DNA from 4 places in the Pseudarthrobacter sp. TAF60_1 genome. Region 3 is predicted to be linked to each of the others. Evidence: predicted binding sites of a transcription regulator. Region 3 holds the regulator's gene; each other region holds the start of a gene.

Evidence for each region. The regulator LexA, encoded in region 3, represses DNA repair genes until DNA is damaged. The targets are predictions, from matches to a motif close to TCGAACANNTGTTCGA.
Region 1: AB4Y73_RS17870 (shikimate dehydrogenase) is a predicted target of LexA. The motif match lies at 1,334-1,349, and genes of this name have one in related genera.
Region 2: AB4Y73_RS14940 (LexA family protein) is a predicted target of LexA. The motif match lies at 965-980, and genes of this name have one in related genera.
Region 4: AB4Y73_RS12935 (LexA family protein) is a predicted target of LexA. The motif match lies at 826-841, and genes of this name have one in related genera.

The regions. Positions count from the first base shown of each region.
Region 1 is NZ_JBFRDI010000018.1:17,069-19,228, reverse strand. It holds gene AB4Y73_RS17875 (bifunctional sugar phosphate isomerase/epimerase/4-hydroxyphenylpyruvate dioxygenase family protein) at 1-352, opposite strand, end outside; gene AB4Y73_RS17870 (shikimate dehydrogenase) at 352-1,233, opposite strand; gene AB4Y73_RS17865 (IclR family transcriptional regulator) at 1,372-2,160, opposite strand, start outside.
Region 2 is NZ_JBFRDI010000013.1:44,771-46,930, reverse strand. It holds gene AB4Y73_RS14950 (hypothetical protein) at 1-55, shown strand, start outside; gene AB4Y73_RS14945 (hypothetical protein) at 128-463, opposite strand; gene AB4Y73_RS14940 (LexA family protein) at 994-1,425, shown strand; gene AB4Y73_RS14935 (Y-family DNA polymerase) at 1,418-2,160, shown strand, end outside.
Region 3 is NZ_JBFRDI010000009.1:6,039-8,198, reverse strand. It holds gene AB4Y73_RS11790 (ATP-dependent DNA helicase) at 1-723, shown strand, start outside; gene lexA (transcriptional repressor LexA) at 793-1,539, opposite strand; gene AB4Y73_RS11780 (LysM peptidoglycan-binding domain-containing protein) at 1,880-2,160, shown strand, end outside.
Region 4 is NZ_JBFRDI010000010.1:80,820-82,979, forward strand. It holds gene AB4Y73_RS12930 (SOS response-associated peptidase) at 1-101, opposite strand, end outside; gene AB4Y73_RS12935 (LexA family protein) at 856-1,287, shown strand; partial or broken gene AB4Y73_RS12940 (Y-family DNA polymerase) at 1,370-2,160, shown strand, end outside.

The DNA of each region.
Region 1 (2,160 bases), on a different contig from region 3:
CGAGCTGTTCGGCGCGGAGGTCGTCGCTGTCAATGCTGGCGGTGGCCACGTTGGAGCAGACCAGGATGGTGTCCATACCCAGCCGCGCCATCAGCTTGAATTTTGCCTCGGCGCGGCGAAGGTTGGCGGCCAGGAGGTCTTCCGACACGCTGTCGAAGTCGCGGAACGGCTGGTAGAGGTCCAAGGTGAGGCCCAGGTCTGCCGCCATCTTGCGGACGTCCTCGGGCGTGAGGGGCGAGGTGACCAGGTCCTGCTCGAAGATTTCGATGCCGTCGAAACCCGCGATGGCGCAGGCCTGCATCTTCTCCTTCAGGGTTCCGGAGAGGCAGACTGTGGCGATTCCGGTGCGCATCAGGCAGCCACCTCTTCCTGGGCCACGAGATCCAGGAAGTGGCTGCGCATGCGGTCCGCGTCGGCTTCCAGGCCGGTGAAAATCCGGAAGGAGTCCGCCGCCTGTCCAACGGCCATGCGGCCGCCGTCCAGGACCTGGCAGCCCTTGGCGCGGGCGCTCAGTACGAGTTCGGTTTCGATGGGCCGGTAGACGATGTCCGCCACCCAGTGGCGGGATTCGAGCAGGTCCAGGTCCAGCGGGACGCCCGGGTGGGCGGCCATGCCAACGGGCGTGCAGTGCACCAGACCGTCAGCCAGCGGCATCAGCTGCGGCAGCTCCGCCGTCGTACGCGGGGTGATGGTGCGGTCCGGGAAGAAGCCGGACAGTTCGGTGGCACGCGCCGCGCAGCGGGCGGCGTCGGTGTCCACCAGTTCCAGCACCTTCACGCCGGCGGTGAGCAGGGCGTAGGCGACGGCGGACCCGGCGCCTCCTGCGCCGAGCTGGACCACGCGGTCAAGCCCGGCGTCCGGAAGGCCGGACGCCAGGGCGGCGGCGAAACCGGAGAAGTCGGTGTTGTGGCCGATGAAACGGCCGTCTTCGATGACCACGGTGTTGACGGCGCCGAGCCTGCGGGCATCCGGCGAGACTTCGTCAAGGTGCTCGAGGACCAGCTGCTTGCAGGGGTGGGTGATGTTCAGTCCATTGAAACCGAGGCTGCGGGCGGACCTGAGCAGATCGCCGACGGCGTCCCCTGGCAGTCCGAGTTCCAGCAGGTCGATGGGGCGGTAGAGGTAGCGCAGGCCCTGGACGTCGCCTTCGCGTTCGTGCATGGGTGGAGTGAGTGACGGCGTGACGCCGTCGCCGACCAGTCCCACAAGGTAGGACTCAGTTCGAATGCTCATCCGGGAAGCTCCTTTGATACGGCACGTGACGGGCGGCGGCGCTCTGGGCGGACGCGGCGGGCCAGGTGATAGGGATTACAGTACAACACTTGTTCACTTATCGCACGCATGTTCTACATGCGAACATTAGAGCCCGCTTTAGCGCTGCGGCAGCCGTGCTGCCAGTTCGGCGGCGGCCTCCTGGAGCAAGGGCACATGCGCCAGCAGGGCCTCCATGCTGAGTCGGAAAACAGGGACGGCAGTGGCCAGCGACGCGAAGGCGTGGCCCTGTGCGTTGAGCAGCGGCACGGCCACCGCGCGCATCCCGTTCTCATTTTCCTCATCCATCACGGCATATCCCTGCCGGCGGACCCGTTCCATTTCAGCGCGGAACACTGCACGGTCCGTGATGGTGTGCTCGGTGAGCGGGCTAAGCTCCAGCTCCTCAATCAGGGCCTCCCGCTCCGCATCCTCGGCAAACGCCACGAGGGCTTTGCCCACCGCGGTGGCGTGCAGGGCCCCCAGGTGGCCGGGGTCGCTGGTGACGCGGAACGTCTGCGGGCCGTCCACCTTGTTGACCGTGAGGTGGTGGTGGCCGTCCCGGACGCTGAGGATGGTGGCCTCCCCGGTCTGCTCGGTGACGCGGCGAAGGATCGGAAGGGCCGTGCCGGCGAAGCCATGGTGGTTCGAGACCCGCTGGCCCAGCTGGAAGATGCGCAGGCCCAGGTGGTAGCGGCGGCCGTCCGGCTCGTAGTCCACAAAGCCGTCCCGGGTCAGGGAACCCAACAGGCGGTAGGTGGTGCTGAAGGGAAGCTCGGCGCGGCGCGAGATCTCCGCGGCACTGGCACCGCGCGGCTCGTCACCCAGGAGGACCAACAGGCTCAGGGCCTTGCCCACCATGTCGGTGCGGTCGCCCTTGGGCGCCTTTTGTTCGGTTGAGACGTCATC
Region 2 (2,160 bases), on a different contig from region 3:
CCAAATGATCCGTTTCGGCTTGGATGCAAGCCGTGCCTCAGATACCACCATGTAACCCCCCCCCCCCCCCCCCGACTACGTAGATCTGACCACGTTAGCGGCCTAGTCCACCTCTTTGTGTCGCCACCTAGCCGCGCCGACGCTGCCACTGCCCGGCATGCCAAAACATGAGGCCCAGGAAGGTCAGGATTCCGACGAATACAGCCGGCGAGGCAAATGAAAACAGGACGTAAGCCATGCTGACCCGGTCAGTCATCGAAACGGACAAAGGAGCATTCAAGAGGAATGCGAATCCGCCGACAACCAGCACTGCGACCACCAGCCACAGCACGGCGATGAACGGGTTCAACTTAGGGCCGGACCGGACGACATCCTCAGCTGGTCTCTCAGCCGCTGCCGTCAACGGGTTTCGATACTCATCCACTTCGTGAAATCCAACTACCCCAGACTGGTGCTGGTCCATACGCTCCCCCTTGGCTAGCCAGCAGCCTGAATAGGCTGTGAAAGCACCAGCCTAACTGCCTTCACGAGGCAAGACGCGGGCAAGCTCAACGAACCTCGAACCCAATTTGACGCCTATAGGAGCATCGTCGACAAAACCCTAGTGATGCGTCCTGTCCAGATCCTCAAATCCTGAGCCATACGTGGCATAAGACCTAACAGTCCCGGTGACCGATCGACCGCGCCCGGATGAGCCAGGAAACGGTCGACCGGAGCCACGACCTCGCATGAGGAATCAGTGACAGTCCATGACTCCACTCCGTCGCGCTGAGGCACTCGCTGAACGGTCCAGGGCATGGCGGCTCCTTGAAGCAGGTTCCTGTGATGACATCCGGTCTAACAGACCCCAATTGACTGAACCGTGAACTCGTGGACAACACTCCAGATAACACTTCCGCGCAGCCGGCGTGACTGTCGTAGGCCACCCGTAAGCTACGTCAAAGACATCCAGCCGCGGGCTGAAGGAAACATATATTCGAATAAAGGTGTGTTGTGGGCGTCATTATTGGTCCCCGCGTGATAGGTGCGGGCGTTTCGCTGTTGTCTGTGCTGATCTCCCCGGTGCAGGTCGCCGCTGGCTTCCCTTCGCCGGCGCAGGACTATTTTGACGGCCGGATAGATCTCAACGAGCACCTGATCAAGGACATCACCAGCACCTATGTGGTGCGGGTGTCCGGGGAGTCCATGGAAGGCGCGGGCATCAGCGACGGCGATGAGCTGATCGTGAACCGGGCGCTGGAGCCGCGGGATGGCTGCGTGGTTGTTGCGGTTCTCGACGGGGAGCTCACGGTGAAGCGGCTGCGGATCACGCCCACCGGCGTCGTGCTTCAAGCAGAGAACGCCCGTTACCCGAACATCCTGGTACCCAGCCTCAGCGAGCTGACCATCTGGGGTGTGGCCACGCGGTGCCTGCACCATGTCTAGACCAGCGCTGATGCGGCGCATGCCGCAGATAGCGCACGTGGATGTGAACTGTTTCTACGCCAGCGCCGAACGCGCCTTCGACCCGTCCCTGGAAGGCCGGCCCGTCGTCGTGCTCTCCAACAACGACGGCTGCGCTGTCACCCGCTCCCCCGAAGCCAAGGCGCTCGGTATCCCGCTCGGGGAGCCCTGGTTCAACCTCGCCCCGCGGGCCAAGGAATGGGGGCTGGTGGCGCTGTCCAGCAACTATGAGCTCTACGGGGACATCAGCGCACGGGTGATGGAACTGCTCGGGCGCTACCCGGCCTGGCTTGAGGTTTACAGCATCGATGAAGCTTTCCTCGGCGTCAAAGGCACCCCCGCCGAACTGCTCGCGCTGGGCCGTGAGATGAAGACCGCGGTCCGGCGGAACGTCGGCGTGCCCGTCTGTGTCGGGATCGCCACCACGAAGACCTTGGCGAAGCTGGCAAACAAATGGGCCAAGAACAACCCGGCCTTCGGCGGCGTCTGCCATTGGGACTCCATCCCCGCGCCGGAACGTGAAGGCCTGATGAGCCGGCTCTCCGTCATCGAGATCTGGGGCGTCGCCACCCGGCTGACGAAGCGGCTGAACGCCATGGGCATTTTTTCGATCCTTGACCTGTCCCGGGCCGACCCTGTGATGATCCGGGACCGGTTCTCCGTCGTCATGATGCGCACCGTCCTGGAACTGCAGGGCACACCATGTATCCCGATGGA
Region 3 (2,160 bases):
TCAGCGTTTGAACCGGCCGCCGGAGGACTGGGGCTCGTAGGGGAGGGCGCGCCGAGTTGGACCGGCATTGATGTCGGCTCGCCGTTCGACTACCCCAAGCAGGGAATCCTCTATGTGGCCGGCCACCTGCCCAAGCCTGGGCGCGGTGCGTCACCGGCGGCGCTGGACGAACTGGAGGCACTGATCCGTGCTTCCGGCGGCGGTGCATTGTGCCTCTTCTCATCCCGCCGTGCAGCGGAAGAGGCGGCTGAGGCGATGCGCCCCCGGCTCGGGCTCAGCATTCTTTGCCAGGGGGACTCCACCATGACGGCGCTCGTGAAGCAGTTCGCCGACGAATCCGATACCTGCCTGTTCGGCACCATGTCGCTGTGGCAGGGTGTAGATGTTCCCGGCGGGTCGTGCCGGCTGGTGGTGATTGACCGCATTCCGTTCCCGCGGCCCGATGATCCGCTTATGACTGCCCGCTCCCGCGCCGTGGCGCAGGCAGGCGGTAACGGCTTCATGGCGGTCTCAGCTACGCACGCGGCCATCCGCCTGGCCCAGGGGGCAGGCCGGCTGATCCGCTCGACGGGGGACAAGGGGGTGGTGGCCGTACTCGATTCACGTCTTGCCACGGAGCGTTACGCCGGTTTCCTTCGCGCTGCGCTTCCGCCCTTCTGGCCCACTACGGACCGCAAGACAGCATTTGCCGCCCTTGAAAGGCTGGCCGGGAAAGGCGCCTGAGAGCGCGATAGCGGCGCCCGGAATAAGGGCGTCCGGACCCTGCCGCGAGCGGTTCTGAAGCGACCGGTTCTACAGCGACCGCAGGACCGAGACGACTTTACCCATGATCGTGGCGTGATCCCCGAGGATCGGCTCGTACTGGGTGTTCTGGGGCAACAGCCATGTGTGGCCATCGCGCTGGCGGAACGTCTTGACAGTGGCTTCGTCGTCCAGCAGGGCCGCAACGATGTCCCCATTGGCGGCGTCTGCCTGCCGGCGGACCACTACCCAGTCGCCGTCGCAGATGGCGGCGTCCACCATGGAGTCGCCGGCCACGCGAAGCATAAAGAGTTCACCCTGACCCACAAGCTGGCGGGGCAGCGGCATCACGTCCTCCACCACCTGGTCGGCCAGGATCGGTCCACCCGCCGCGATGCGCCCAACCAGCGGCACCATGGCAGTGTCCATGGCGGTGGGCAGTTCGGTGACAGCACCGCCGACGCTGTGCAGGACTGCCGGCTTTGCCGAGGTGCCGTTCTTGCCGGTTCCGCCGTCCAGCGTCAGAGGCATCAGAACTTCCATGGCCCGGGGCCGCTTCGGGTCCCGGCGGAGGTAGCCCAGCTTTTCCAGCTGGGAGAGCTGGTGGGTGACGCTCGAAAGACTGGCCAGGCCCACAGTGTCTCCGATTTCCCGCATGGAGGGCGGGTAGCCGTTGTCATTGACGGAACGCTGGATGGTTTCAAGGATCTTCTTCTGACGGGCAGTGAGCCCCTTGGGGGTCCTCTGGGGCTGGCGGCCCTGCGGAGTCGCCTTGCCCTCGGCGGCTGGTGCTGCCATGTTCGCCAATGCCTTTCGGTTGCCCCGGTTCCGGTCCGGCCGTTAGTTGCCGGAATGCCCGGGCTGCTTTGAATGTCAGACCCTGCTGATCAACTACACAAGTGGCTGATCTTTGATCCAAACGTAGGCCAGCCACATGGCTTTTTCAAACATTTGTTCTAGCGAGTCTCGACAATGTTCGTTGATAAGTGCTAAAACTGAGAAAGCAAAGTTCGAATATGTGTTCTACTCATTGCCGGCGGATTCGAATATCCGCTACATGCGGAGGCCTGAGCCTTAGCGCATTGGCAACGTGGAGGCCACGCCGGGCAGCACAGTATGGTCCAGGAGGGCTCATCTCATGTCAGCTATATCTGCTTCACAGGATTCCCGTCCGCAGTTCGTTTCCGTCGAGCACCTGACGTCCCAGCAGCGCAAGGAATCCCTGCCGCCGCTCCGGCTCACCCGCAGGGGCAGGGTAGTCCTCATCGGCATCCCGTTGGTGCTCCTTGCTGCGGTCCTTCTCTCACTGGTTGGTTTTCTGACCTCTCCGGCAAAGGCGGCGGATTCAGCAGCTGGTCTGTCCGTCACCCCCACCATCACGGTGACGGTCCAGCCGGGGCAGTCCCTCTGGGCCATTGC
Region 4 (2,160 bases), on a different contig from region 3:
ACATTCCAGCTCGGTGGCGGCGGACTGCCCTCTACTTCTTTGGCGTCAAAGTAGCTCAGGAGGTCACCCGTGGCTTTGGACATCACGTATCTGCCGCACATGGGCCCATTCTGCCTTACCACGTCAAGGAACATACGAATGCCTGCCCACTCCCCCGCGCAGCTTCACGAAGCCGGTTCGTGGCTGATCCCACATAAGAAACAGGCTCCCTTACTCCGGGCAGAGGTTGCCCTGCCGGGAGATAATTACCAGGACCGGGAAAGCACGCCCCTGTACCGGGGCCTCCCGCCTCGCTTCCCCACTACTCCGGAGATGGCCGTCGATGCCAGATGCTGAAACGTTTACCCTTGCCCTCACCTACACCGGAACACTGGCGGTGGCTGCTTTGATGTTCCTCGGCCAACTCGCCGCTTTCACCGTCCTCCTGGCTCTAGCGGGGATAGTCAGACTCCTGACCCTCCCCGCCGCCGCGCGGACACGACGTAAAAGATCAACCCTACCGAACACTAAAGAAGCACCAAATGTGGCCTTGCAGCTGACCCAGGCATGAGGCAGTCAGTGGCCGGGGCGAGGGGCCAAGGACAGCGTTCGGTGACTGTGAACTGTCCACAGCTAGGGTCAATTCGGGTTATCCAGGGCTGGAAATGGGAGCCATTGGGGCAGCTCCCTCGCAGCCGTAGCGGTGGATAACCTCTGAGAATTGTCCCCGGTTGTGGGCAGCGGAGCCGGGGCCTGCCCGTTGTCTTTTGGCTCCTCCGGCCACCTGCAGAGGATGCCCCATGGTGGAGAAGAGCCAATGTCAGGGTCAGAGAGTAGGATAAGGAGTCGAACATATATTCGAATAAAAGGTGTGTTGTGGTCGTTATTGTCGGTCCCCGCGTGATAGATGCGGGCGTCTCTTTGTTGTCGGTGCTGATATCCCCGGTGCCGGTCGCTGCCGGGTACCCATCGCCGGCGCAGGACTATTTTGACGGCCGGATCGATCTGAATGAGCACCTGATCAAGGACATCACCAGCACCTACGTGGTGCGGGTCTCCGGGGACTCGATGGAACGCGCCGGGATCAGTGATGGCGATGAACTGATCGTGAACCGGGCACTGGAACCGCGCGACGGGTGCGTCGTCATCGCCGTCCTGGACGGGGAGCTGACGATCAAGCGGCTGCCGATCACACCCACCGGGGTCGTGCTGCAGGCGGAGAACCCGGCCTATCCGGACATCCGGGTGCCGACCCTGTCGGACCTGGTCATCTGGGGTGTCGCCACCAGGTGCCTTCACCATGTCTAACGCGCGCTTTTCCGCCCAACGGGAACCTTGCACCCTGTTTGGGGAAGATGATGTCTAAGCTAAGCCGGCACTGATGCGGCACATGCCGCAGATCGCGCACGTGGACGTGAACTGCTTCTACGCCTCCGCGGAACGGGCCTTCGACCCGTCCCTGGAAGGCCGGCCCGTGATCGTGCTGTCCAACAACGATGGCTGCGCCGTGACCCGCTCCCCCGAGGCCAAAGCCCTCGGCATCCCCATGGGTGAGCCCTGGTTCAAACTCGCACCCCGGGCCAGGGAATGGGGACTCGTGGCTCTGTCCAGCAACTACGAGCTCTCAGCGCCCGGGTCATGGAACTGCTGGGCCGCTACTCGGCCTGGCTGGAGGTCTACAGCATCGACGAGGCCTTCCTCGGCGTCAAAGGCACCCCGGCCGAACTCCTCGCCCTGGGCCGGGAGATGAAGACCGCGGTCCGGCGGAACGTCGGCGTGCCCGTCTGCGTCGGCATCGCCGCCACCAAAACCCTGGCGAAGCTGGCCAACAAATGGGCGAAGAACAATCCCGCCTTCGGCGGGGTCTGCCACTGGGACTCCATCCCCGCACCCGAGCGCGAACGGCTCATGGAGCGGCTCTCGGTCATCGAGATCTGGGGTGTCGCCACGAGGCTGACGAAGCGGCTGAACGTGATGGGCATTTTTTCAATCCTTGACCTGACAAGGGCCGACCCGGTGATGATCCGGGACCGGTTCTCCATTGTCATGATGCGCACCGTCCTGGAACTCCAGGGCACCCCCTGCATCCCGATGGAGGAGGAACGCATCGGCCGGGACCAGCTGATCTTCTCCCGCTCCTTCGCCACCCCCATCACCACAGCCGCGGGGATCCGGCAGGTC